DNA from 3 places in the Brevibacillus sp. FSL K6-0770 genome. Region 2 is predicted to be linked to each of the others. Evidence: riboswitches for the same ligand, from Rfam matches in the RefSeq annotation. Region 2 holds a riboswitch; each other region holds the start of a gene.
The links. Region 2 has a riboswitch for cobalamin ahead of NST23_RS18215 (ABC transporter substrate-binding protein). Riboswitches for the same ligand answer to the same signal wherever they lie in the genome.

Region 1 (3,788 bases), 1.1 Mb from region 2:
CGGACGAAGTGCTGGCTTACGTGCGTTACAACGCGAACAAAGCGTTGATGAACCTGGGACTGGACCCGTTCTTCCCGGAGGAAGAAGTCAATCCGATCGTTTTGAACGGGATTCGGACGCATACGAAGCAGCATGATTTCTTCTCGAAAAAAGGAAATGGCTATGTCCGCACGCTCAACGTCGAGCCGCTGACAGATGATGATTTCCGCTTTGAGTAAAAAGTTAAACGTATGTTTAAAAAGACTGCCGCTCATTGGCAGTCTTTTTTCGATTCCGATCCGAAAATGCGCCAGTAGAATATACGTGAGGTTTGCTCGATAAATAATATTTTAATAGATGGGAAGGAAATGAATCGCCTATTTTCAATATCTTTTCATTTATATTTATGTTATAAATAAATGACGTAACGAGCTGTTTTACTTCTGGTTGTCCAGATAGAATCGTGATCAGCGCGGAAGTGGCAAGCGAGAAGCGATCTGGTCATCGATTACCGATTTGGTCGACTGATTTATCTGACAATTATTCCCGCTCGATCTGATCCCGGTTGTTGGGGCATGAGCGGGCGGAGTGATTGTGTGAATTTTTTCACTAATCAGAGGGTTGCTGAAAAGCACCTTTGCTTTGGAATTACAGGAGGGTTTGTGTCATGCATCAAAAAGGTTCTTCTTCGTTCATCCTCATCATCGGCTTTATGCTGTTCGCTCTGTTCTTCGGAGCGGGGAATCTGATTTTTCCACCAATGCTGGGGCAAATGGCTGGAACGAACGTATGGACGGCCAATGCGGGCTTCCTGGTGACGGGAGTCGGGCTGCCGCTGCTGGCGATTATCGCGTTGGTTTATTCGGGAATGGATGATTTGCGTTCGTTGGCGAGTCGTGTGCATCCGGTATTTGGTCTTGTGTTTACGATTTTGCTCTACTTGGCAATCGGGCCGTTTTTCGCTATTCCGCGATCCGGGAACGTCTCGTTTGAGATCGGAATCAAGCCATTTTTGTCCGAGCAAGCTGGTCCGGTTCCACTGATCGTCTTCACCGTCTTGTTCTTTACACTCGCTTGCCTGTTATCTCTCAATCCTGGGAAAATTATCAATGTAGTCGGAAAAGTCTTGACACCGATCAAGCTGACTTTTATCGGAGTGATTGTGTTGACGGCGATTTTGTTCCCGATTGGCGCGCTGCAAGCACCTGTGACGGATTATCAGTCCAAAGCGTTTTACAAAGGCTTTCAGGACGGCTATTTAACCTTGGACGCTTTGGGGGCATTTGTGTTTGGAATCATCATCGTGAATGCGATCAAGCAAAGAGGCATTACGGCGAAAAAGCAAATTTTGCTCACGTGCGCAAAAGCAACGATGATCGCGGGCGCACTTCTGGCGTTCTTCTACACGGTGCTTGCCTATATGGGTGCTTCCAGTGTGGAGAAGCTTGGTCATCTGGAAAACGGGGCGCAAATTTTGGCCAAGGTGTCCAATTACTACTTCGGCTCTTACGGCGCCGTTTTGCTTGGCCTCATGATTACGATCGCATGCCTGACCACCAGCGTCGGCCTCATTACAGCGTGCTCTTCGTTTTTCCATTCGCTGTTTCCGGCGATCTCGTATAAAAAGTTTGCCGTCATTCTGGCTGTGTTCAGTACACTCGTCGCCAATATCGGCTTGACGGCGCTGATCAAAGTGTCGGTTCCGATCTTGATGACCATGTACCCGATTGCGATTTCCCTCGTCTTTTTAACGTTTATGCACAAAGGATTTGGCGGACGACCAGAGGTGTATCAGGGAAGCTTGCTCGCTACTTTTCTGATCAGCCTGTTTGACGGACTGAACGCGGCAGGTGCCCAGCTTCCCGTCATCAACGACTTCTTTACTCGCTACTTGCCGATGTATACGATCGGGCTTGGCTGGATGCTGCCCGCTGTTGCAGGCGCTGTGATCGGCTACACTATTTACATGATTCGCAAACCTTCTCTGCGGGCACAGGAGCTGCGACTGACCAAGCAGTAAACCGGAAAGCTGGCAGAGTAGAGGCAATCAGGCTGAACTTTGAAATAATTTTGGTGAGTGGAAATAGTTTAGCATGACAAAAACTGGTTTACGTGTTACTGTAAGGAGAAAGGTGCTCTTTTGCTAGATGCGAGAGCACATGCACTCATACCGACAATTTCATATGAGTGGGAACAGGTTCCTTGGCCGCGAAAATCGGCGCAAGGATGAAAAGGGAAGTCGGTGAGAATCCGACACGGTCCCGCCACTGTATGAGGGGAGTTTGCACAGCGATAAGCCACTGGTCGAGACGGACTGGGAAGGCGTTGTGCAGATCGTGATCCTCAAGTCAGGAGACCTGCCTGTTTCGACAACACTGCTTAACCTACGGGAGATAGGGAGGTGTTAGGATGCTGTGATCTCAGTGCTTATTTGGCATTTCTAACGTTCTTTTTGACCGTTGGAAATGCCTTTTTTGATTGGCTTTACAAATACCTTCAATGGATGGGAGAGAAAGCTCATGAAAAGCAGCAACCTGGGATATCCGCGAATCGGCAAAGACCGGGAGTGGAAAAAAGCATTGGAGTCCTTTTGGGCAGGCAAATTGGAAGAGTCAGCGTTCCTTGCGCAAATGGAGCAAATCCGCCAGCAGCATCTGATCAAGCAAAAAGACAAAGGCATCGAGTGGATTCCCGTCAACGACTTTACTTACTACGATCACATGCTGGACATGGCTGTCATGTTCGGACTCGTTCCGAAGCGTTTTGCCTATGATGGCGGCCCGGTACCGCTCGATACGTACTTCGCCATGGCGCGCGGCAACAAAGAAGCTGTCGCAAGCGAAATGACCAAGTGGTTCAATACGAACTATCACTACATCGTTCCTGAGTTTGGCGAACGCCCGCCAGTGCTGGCAGAGAACAGGCCGCTGAAAGCGTACCTGGAGGCCAGGGATCAGCTGGGCATCGTCGGGAAGCCGGTGATTGTCGGGCCGTACACGTTTGTCAAGCTGGCGAAAGGATATGCGAAGGACGAGTTCGAACGCGTTGTCGATCAGATCGTGCCGCTTTACGTGGACGTGCTTCGTGAACTCGAACTGCATGGCGTGGAATGGGTGCAAATCGATGAGCCGGCTTTCGTCCAAGATATTTCCGAGCAGGACAGAGCGCTCATTCGCCGGGTGTACGAACAGTTCAGTCAGGCGCTGCCACACCTCAAGCTGATGGTTCAGACGTATTTCGAAGCGGTGGATTGGTACGAGGAACTGATCGCGCTGCCAGTGGAAGGCTTGGGCCTGGACTTTGTCCACGGAGGAAAAGCGAATTTGGCCAACCTGACGGCACATGGCTTCCCGCAGGAAAAAGTGCTCGGCGCAGGAATCGTCGATGGCCGCAACATTTGGCGCTCGGCCCTGGAGGAAAAGTGGGAGCTGGTCAAGACGATCAGCAATGTGGTCGACCCGGACCGAATTTGGCTACAGCCATCGAGCAGCCTGTTGCATGTTCCCGTCACTGTTGAAGCAGAAACCGATTTGCCTGGGGAAGTTCAAGCGGCATTAGCCTTTGCGGACGAAAAATTGGGAGAAGTGCAGCTTTTAGTCCAAGGATTCCGATTTGGAAAGTATGTTATATCGAAGGAAATTGCCCAGAACGAAAAGGACTTGCTCCGCCTGGCCGAGTCTCCGGCGAGAAACCGGGAGAAAGTACAGCAGGCTCGAAAAGCGCTGGAGACGACAGAAGCCAAACGCGACGTGCCGTTCCACGAGCGCCGCGATATCCAGCAAGCCGCCTGGAAGCTGCCGCTTTTGCCT
Region 2 (3,788 bases):
CTCCCATCGTAAACGGGTCTGCGAGCGGATTGCGCAGCACCCCTTGAAATCCGGCGCCCGCAAGCGACAGGCAAGCCCCTACCAGAATCGCCAGGATGACGCGGGGAAAGCGCACTTTCATCACGATTTGCTCGGACGAATCCGGCCATGTCACGGCAACCAAGTCCGACATGCCGGGGAGCTGATGCAACAAGATCAGCCATACTTGCGAAAGCGGAAGCGATGCCGCTCCCATCGAAATGCTGACTACCGCCGATGCCAGCAGAATCAGACTGCTGGCTCCTCCCCATAAAAGCAACTGCTTCTTCATTTTATTTCACCAGATCAGGGTAAATCGCTTTGGCTACCTCGATCAAACCTTGGGTAATCCGCGGTCCCGGGCGCGAAAGCAAATTTTGCTCCATCCCGAAAATCTGCTTGTCGCGGATCGCCTTCATCTTGTCCCAACCGTTGCGGTTCGCAATGATGTCCTCCAGCTTTTTCCCTGTCTTGTCGTCCGTAATGCCTTTTGCATACAAAATGACGTCAGGATCGCTTTTTAAAATCTTTTCTTCGCTGATCGGGTTCCACCCTTGGGTATCAGCGGCAATGTTTGTCGCGCCTGCCAGTGAGATCAGCTCATCCAGAAATTCCCCTTTGCCTACCGTCCAGCCCGGCGAAAATTCCAGGTACACTTTTTTCTTGTCTTCCGGCTTCACCGCTTTGACCGCTTCCTGCACGCGCGCGATGTCCTGCTTCATGCTTGCGACTACTTTTTCCGCCTGCTCCTGTCTGTTTGTAATGACACCCATCGCCAAAATGTTGTCAAATATCTCATCCATTTTTTGCGGGTGAGTCACGTAAACAGGCATGCCTAACGTTTTCAGCTTCGCAGCGACAGGCTCATCCATCGAGATTCCGCCGATGACCAGATCAGGCGACTGGGCGAGAATCGCCTCTTCGCTCGGCTTGACGACACCGCCCACTTTCGGCTTCGTGGCAGCTTCTGCCGGATAATCGTCGTAGTCGGACACCCCGACGATCCGGTCGTTCAGGCCGAGTGCGAACAAAATCTCCGTTTCACCTGGAGAGGTGGAGACAATCCGCTGCGGCTCTTTTTGCAAGGTCACTTCTTTTCCCGTCGAATCTTTGACCGTCAGCGGGTAGACAGTGGCTTTGGCCGTTGTTTCCTGTGGTGTTGTCTGTGGCGCCTCTGTCTTTGGAGCAGGGGCTGTTTGCGTGTTGCCATTGCCTGTGCAGCCGACCAAGCTTGCAGCAATGACCAGGGGCATGAGCAGTTTCCACGAACGTTTCATATGTATAACTTCCTTTCTGGGCAACTGGTTGATTCTTAGCATAGAAAAACCCCTTCGCTTCCAGCGGGAAACAAAAGGGTCGACTTGCCAGGACGATCTGGTCACGCCAAAAAGTCCTGAACGGGCCGAACCTTTCCGCGAAGGCGCAGGCACATCATGCAAACAGGCAGGTCTCCTGGCTTGCGGCTTGCGACAGCCGCTTTACAGTGGCGGGACCGCGCCGGATTTGCACCGGCTTCCCTTTTCACCTCGCCCATGACAGACGAGGCACCTGCTTGCTGTATTCAGTTGTTTGTACCTGCAAGCTAAGACTCACCCACCATCATAGCATTCCTTGGCCAAAAAAAGAATGCGTCATTTTGCAGCAAAACGCAGGTCCAGGCTACCCGTCAACCTGCAGCAGCCACTAGCCTTTTGCCTAACCGACGAAAATTACTGCTTGCGCTTGTGCAAGTAATCGATAATTCCCATCGCGCACACCTGCAAATCCAGTCGCAGGACGTTCATCACTTCATGCTGCTCGGCAATGCCGCGCGCTTGCAGATGCTGGCTGACAAGAGCGAACAGCCTGTCCCCCAATTGCTCCGTGCCAAGCCCGGCGGAAACGGCCGCCTCGCCTTCTGCCACGAATACGGGAAGCCACTCTGCCACTTGCCGATAGACGTCCTCCACTTCTTCCGTCATGCCAAAATGCCCGAAGTAGATACGCTGGAGTTCGCGCTTGCGAAAACGCTCGATAGACGCAAGCATCGCCTGCGGATCGAACTGGTTTGGAGACGTGGACGGCAAAACGAAATGCAATCCGTCTTTTTGGAGTTGCGGATAAAAAACGCCCGCTGTATCACCTGTGAACATGCCGCGGCTAACCGGATCGTAAATGCTGAAATGATGGTTCGCATGGCCGGGCGAATCCAAAAATTCAAGGACACAGTTCGGCCCGATCGGCAAGGTGTCTCCGTCTTTTCGCACCAAGATTCGCTCCTCGGGAATCGCCACAATCGGATCGAACAGGCGGTTGAAATCGTCCTGGTAAACGGCTTTCGCTCCCGCAATCAAGCGACTCGGGTCCACCAGATGGCGCGCTCCTTTTGGATGCACCACGATTTTGGCCTGCGGGCATTCGCGCAAAAACAAGCCTGCCCCACCCGCGTGATCCAGATGAATGTGCGTCACGATGATGTATTTGACTTGCTCCGGCGAAAAGCCGAGCTTGTGCAATCCTGCCACAATGTACGGTACGGACGGGCTTGGCCCTGTCTCGACAAGCGTCAATTGTTCCTCTGCTATTACATACGTTCCCGTCCGCTCCGCCCAGCCCATGTCAAAGCCGTCAATCAGATGGATGCGGTGCCCCAAGGAAATCGGTTCAGTAGGTTGCATCGATTTTTCTCCCCCTGCCAACTTGATATCGTGTGAATATTTCCACTTTACCATTGATCGTGCCCGGATTCGAGAGGGCTTTGCCGTTTCTTGGCTGGTTACGGGCGGGAAGCGATGCGCGCTACTTCGCCATTCGTCATTTGTACCAGTTGCTTTGGCGTCAGCGAAAAAACAGCGTTCGGATGCCCGGCAGCCGCCCAGATGACTTCGAAGCGAAGCAAATCCTCATCAATCCACGTCTCAATCGGTTCCAGATGTCCGACGGGCGAGACACCGCCGATGACAAATCCGGTTTTTTCGCGCACAAAATCGGCATCTGCTTTTCCCGGCTTCTCCTGCATCCATTGCGCGAGCAGCTTTTCGTCAATCCGGTTTGTGCCGCTTGCCACGACCAGAACAGGCTTGTCCGTCGTCTTCCGGCGAAAAATGATCGACTTGGCAATTTGCGCGACCTCGCATCCGATCGCTTGCGCTGCCTCCGCTGCTGTGCGGGTGCTGTCCGGCAGTTCGACCACCTGATTGTCATACCCCAATTGTTGCAATCTCGCTTGCACTTTCTGCGCGCTTTCTTTTAATCGCTGCATTAGTTTTGCTCCTTTCCTTTTACACGTTTTCGTTAAATGAACGACAGGTATGGTTATAGCTAAGGCTCTGCGTAATACATCACGACCTGAATGACGGCTTGCTTTTCGCCTTCATTGCTGTACTGATGGGGAACGTTTCCGGCAAAACGGATGCCGTCACCTTCCGACATGCGAAACAGCTCGTCCTTGATTTTCAGGCAAAACTCGCCCGCGCTGACGGTAATGTACTCGTAGACGCCTTCATTGTGTGGAGCCGACGAGTAGCTTGCCCCCGGGTCAAGCTCGATGCGAAACATTTCCAGCTTGGTCATCGGATCAAAAGGAAACTGCAAATACGCCCGGCACAAGCCGTTGTCTTCGATGATGGGCGACACGTCTGCGATTGACACAAAAGAAACGGCACTGTCCGGCGCCTTCAACAGCGATGAGAACGACACTTGCAGACCTGTTGCCATTTTCCACAAGGTCGTCACCGTCGGCTGGGAATCGCCGCGCTCAATCTGGTGCAACATGCCTTTGCTTACGCCTG
Region 3 (3,788 bases), 1.4 Mb from region 2:
GCTCCAACGTTTGAAACGAGCTGTAAAACGCCGGGCTGAAGCCAGTGTGGATGGCGAATTGGGCGAACAGCTCCCGATCCTGACGGAACAGCTTTTGCCACAGATCGAACTGATAGGCGACAGCGAGATCGCTTTCTACCCAGCCTGCGATCGCTGTCACCGATTGGACTCGCTCCGGGTATTTGGCGGCGATGGCCGTTGCTACGACAGCGCCGAGCGAGTAGCCTACGACATGAAAGTGCGTAAAGCCTTCCTGCATAACTGCCTGCGCATTTTGCTCGACCAGATCGTCCAGCTCCAGCCGCTCGTGGGCATCTTGCGTTTTGCCCGAGCCGCTGTAATTGGGGGTGATGACGGTAAAGTCAGGTGCCAGCGCCTTGCCGAGATTGCCCCACGTGCCTTCGTAACTGCCTCCTGTACCGTGGATCAACAGCACGGCTGGCCCGCTTCCTTCTACTGCATATGCGACGTTTATGGGACCAACCTGAACGAATTTTTCCATGAGGGCCTCCTTGAAATCGTGTTTTACAAAAGTGATCTTACCGAATACACTGTAAAAAAGTAAGTACGCACTTTTTCGTTGAATACTTACCAAAAGGGAAGTGAGAACCATGGGAAACCAACAGGTGATTTATCAAATAAACGGCAAACAGTTTCAGTGTCCGATCGAGCTGTCTGTTTCCATTCTTGCAGGAAGATGGAAAACGACGATTATTTGCCAGCTGCTGAACGGGAAAAAGCGGTACGGTGAACTGAAAAAAAACATCATGGGCGTGAATCACAAAATGCTCGCGGAACAGCTGCGGGAGCTGGAAGAGTCGGGGATTGTGCTGCGGCATGTGTACCCGGTCGTTCCGCCAAAGGTGGAGTACGAGCTGACAGAGCGGGGAGAAGCACTGCGTCCCGTGATTGAATACTTGATCAAATGGGGAGAGCAGTTTGGCACGCCTGTGGCGGATGAAGTGGAGCCGACTGCCTAAAACTGCTGAAAGCACCGGGCCATAATCGCATACGACAACCATACGACCACCTGAGAACGGCGGATTTTTTTCGGGCGAAGGCAAAAAGGGAAGGAAGCGGCCGATTTGTTTTTACGGTCCCCCCTCCCTATGAAAATAATGGTATAATCAGCCAAGAATAGCATGCAGCTAGGTGCCTTTGCGAGAGCAAGGGGTAACAGGGAATCGGGTGAAAATCCCGAGCGGTCCCGCCACTGTAATTGGTGAGTTCTCTTTCCAACATGTCACTCGGTATGGAGCATAACCATCGGGGAAGACGAAAGAGCGCGATGAGCCAAAAGCCAGGAGACCTACCTAGTTTGTCACACCCGTAATCCTTCGCGGAAAAGGTGAGGTGTAGGAAGAAGCTGCGACAGCTTGTGTCTATTTATTCATGATGTCGACTGATTACTTCTACACGTTTGCCTCGTCCGGCGGGACGGGGCTTTTCTATTGATCACAAAAAGATAGGGAGTGGAAACGATGCTGCAAAAGAACCGGAAAAGCTGGATCGGCAAAGCATGGCTGTTTGGCCTGCTCACGATTTTTTTGGTCGTGACTGGCTGCTCTGCTGCTTCACCGTCATCGTCAACGCCTGCGGAACAGAAAACTGAACAGGCGGTGCCGCAGGAAAAGCAGGAGCTTGCTTTTCAAGATTCCGCAGGGACTGCGATCACGGTAAAGCTGCCAGTAGAGCGGGTGGTCGTGCTCAATCGCAACACGGCAGAAGCGATCAAGCTGCTGGGAGCCGAGCAGTACGTGCTGGCTACAGGCGACACGACGGTCAAAAATAACCCGTACCTCGGATTTGACAGCAAGCCGGATGTGGGGGAAACGAAGCAGATCAATCTGGAGCAAATCATCAGCTTGAAGCCGCAAATCGTCTTTGCCTATACGAATCGCCCCGACAAGACGCTGGAGGAAAAGCTGGAGCCAGCCGGAATCAAAGTCGTGCGAATGAACAACTATTTGCCGGAACAGATGGATGAGGAGCTGAAGCTGCTCGGTAAAATTTTTGATAAATCGGACAAGGCAGACGAATTTCTCGCCTGGAAGCATTCGATTGAAAAGCTGTTAGCGGACCGGGTGGCAGGCATCAAGGAGGAAGACAAAAAACAGGTGCTTGCCTTGTCAGCCGGATTTCTCAATACGAACGGGGGCTACCGGATTTTCCCCAGCCAGTCGTTGGACGGGAAGCCAGGAGTAGGGGAAGGCTACGCGACGATTCTGGCTGGCGGGAAAGACGCTGCCGACTTGCAATGGAATCCGGCGGAGGCGTCGACTACGATCATGGTCGACGAGGAATATGTGCTCAAGCGCAACCCGGAGGTCATTACCCTGCACGGCACCTGGCTGGGTGGCTACAATGTGAAGGATACGAAGCCGTTTGAGGAAGCGCTGCGCCATATTATGAGCACGACATCTGTTTCGCGGCTCAAGGCGGGGCAAAGCAAAGACATTTACTTTTTCTACACCAACTTTGTCGGATCGGACAAGCGGTATATCGGCAATCTCCAACTAGCCAAATATTTGTACCCGGATAAATTCCAGGATATCGATCCCGAGCAGTATGCCAAAGAGTATTTTGAAAAATGGTTAGGCGTGCCATACCAAGGCATTTGGCACTATTCGTTCAAAGATGTTCAATGACAGCCAAGGACAACCGCTGAGCAAGCCAGTGCAGCGACCGATCCAGGCCATCTATCACGGGAGCGTGAAAAGCAAGCTGCTCGTTTTGACAAGCCTTTTCCTCCTACTGGTGTTGCTGACGCTTTACGCAGTCAGTCAGGGGCTGTAGAAGTTGCGTTGCCTGAGCTTTTGGCTATTTTGTCCGGACGCGCTTCCGATGAGATGACCGCCTACATCGTATACGAGATTCGGCTGCCGCGCATGGTCATGTCGATCATTACAGGAGTTTCGCTGGCATGTGCCGGTGCGATTATGCAGGCGATTTTGCGCAATCCGCTGGCAGACCCTTTTACGCTCGGCGTATCGAGCGGAGCGGCTTTTGGAGCAGCATTGGCGATCGTGGCCGGGACGAGTGTGTTTGGCATCAACCTCGTTTCGAGCGGACAGTGGATGATCGCTCTTAATGCGTTTGTGTTTGGCTGTCTCGCTGTGGGCGCGGTCTACGGCATCGCCAAGCTCAAAAACAGCTCGACGACCGTACTGCTTTTGGCGGGGGTGGCCATTGGGCAACTGTTTTCGGCGGGCGTTTCCGGTTTGAAGTTTTTTTCCAACAACGAAGCGTTGAAAGACTTGGTTGTCTGGCTCATGGGAGGATTTTGGGGAGCGAAATGGCAAGTGCTGCACATTTTGCTGCCGCTCGTGATCATCTCGCTTGTCCTTTTGCTGAAATACGCCTGGGACCTGAACTCGCTATGCGCTGGCGAAGATGTGGCGCGAACGCTCGGCGTCAATGTCAAACAAGTCCGCTGGGTGTGCCTTTTGCTCGTTACCTTGATGGCCTCCGTCACGATTGCCTTCACCGGGATTATCGGGTTCATCGGGCTGGTGGCACCGCATATCAGCAGAATCATCATCGGGACGGATTATCGATTTTTACTGCCGTGCTCTTGCCTGATGGGCGCTTTGCTGCTGCTCTTGTCAGATACGGCAGCCCGCATGGTATTATCTCCGATCGAGATTCCGGTAGGCATCATCACCGCGTTGTTTGGCGCCCCGTTTTTCGTCTATTTGCTGTTGAAAAAGCGCAAGGACTACTGGGCATAAGGAGGACGGTCGGGTGTACATGCAGGTCAAGGATTTATCGATCAAGTACGGAACGAA

Region 1: another riboswitch for cobalamin. It lies ahead of metE (5-methyltetrahydropteroyltriglutamate--homocysteine S-methyltransferase); the one in region 2 lies ahead of NST23_RS18215 (ABC transporter substrate-binding protein).
Region 3: another riboswitch for cobalamin. It lies ahead of NST23_RS24850 (ABC transporter substrate-binding protein); the one in region 2 lies ahead of NST23_RS18215 (ABC transporter substrate-binding protein).

Annotation. Positions count from the first base shown of each region.
Region 1 is NZ_JBBOBQ010000001.1:2,789,565-2,793,352, forward strand. Features, by position in the region: gene nrdF (class 1b ribonucleoside-diphosphate reductase subunit beta) at 1-218, shown strand, start outside; gene brnQ (branched-chain amino acid transport system II carrier protein) at 647-1,999, shown strand; cobalamin riboswitch at 2,158-2,358, shown strand; gene metE (5-methyltetrahydropteroyltriglutamate--homocysteine S-methyltransferase) at 2,499-3,788, shown strand, end outside.
Region 2 is NZ_JBBOBQ010000001.1:3,866,717-3,870,504, forward strand. Features, by position in the region: gene NST23_RS18210 (FecCD family ABC transporter permease) at 1-310, opposite strand, end outside; gene NST23_RS18215 (ABC transporter substrate-binding protein) at 312-1,295, opposite strand; cobalamin riboswitch at 1,444-1,585, opposite strand; gene NST23_RS18220 (MBL fold metallo-hydrolase) at 1,728-2,675, opposite strand; gene NST23_RS18225 (YbaK/EbsC family protein) at 2,774-3,259, opposite strand; gene NST23_RS18230 (helix-turn-helix domain-containing protein) at 3,319-3,788, opposite strand, start outside.
Region 3 is NZ_JBBOBQ010000001.1:5,230,037-5,233,824, reverse strand. Features, by position in the region: gene NST23_RS24860 (alpha/beta fold hydrolase) at 1-502, opposite strand, end outside; gene NST23_RS24855 (winged helix-turn-helix transcriptional regulator) at 612-980, shown strand; cobalamin riboswitch at 1,134-1,331, shown strand; gene NST23_RS24850 (ABC transporter substrate-binding protein) at 1,482-2,648, shown strand; gene NST23_RS24845 (FecCD family ABC transporter permease) at 2,805-3,731, shown strand; gene NST23_RS24840 (ABC transporter ATP-binding protein) at 3,751-3,788, shown strand, end outside.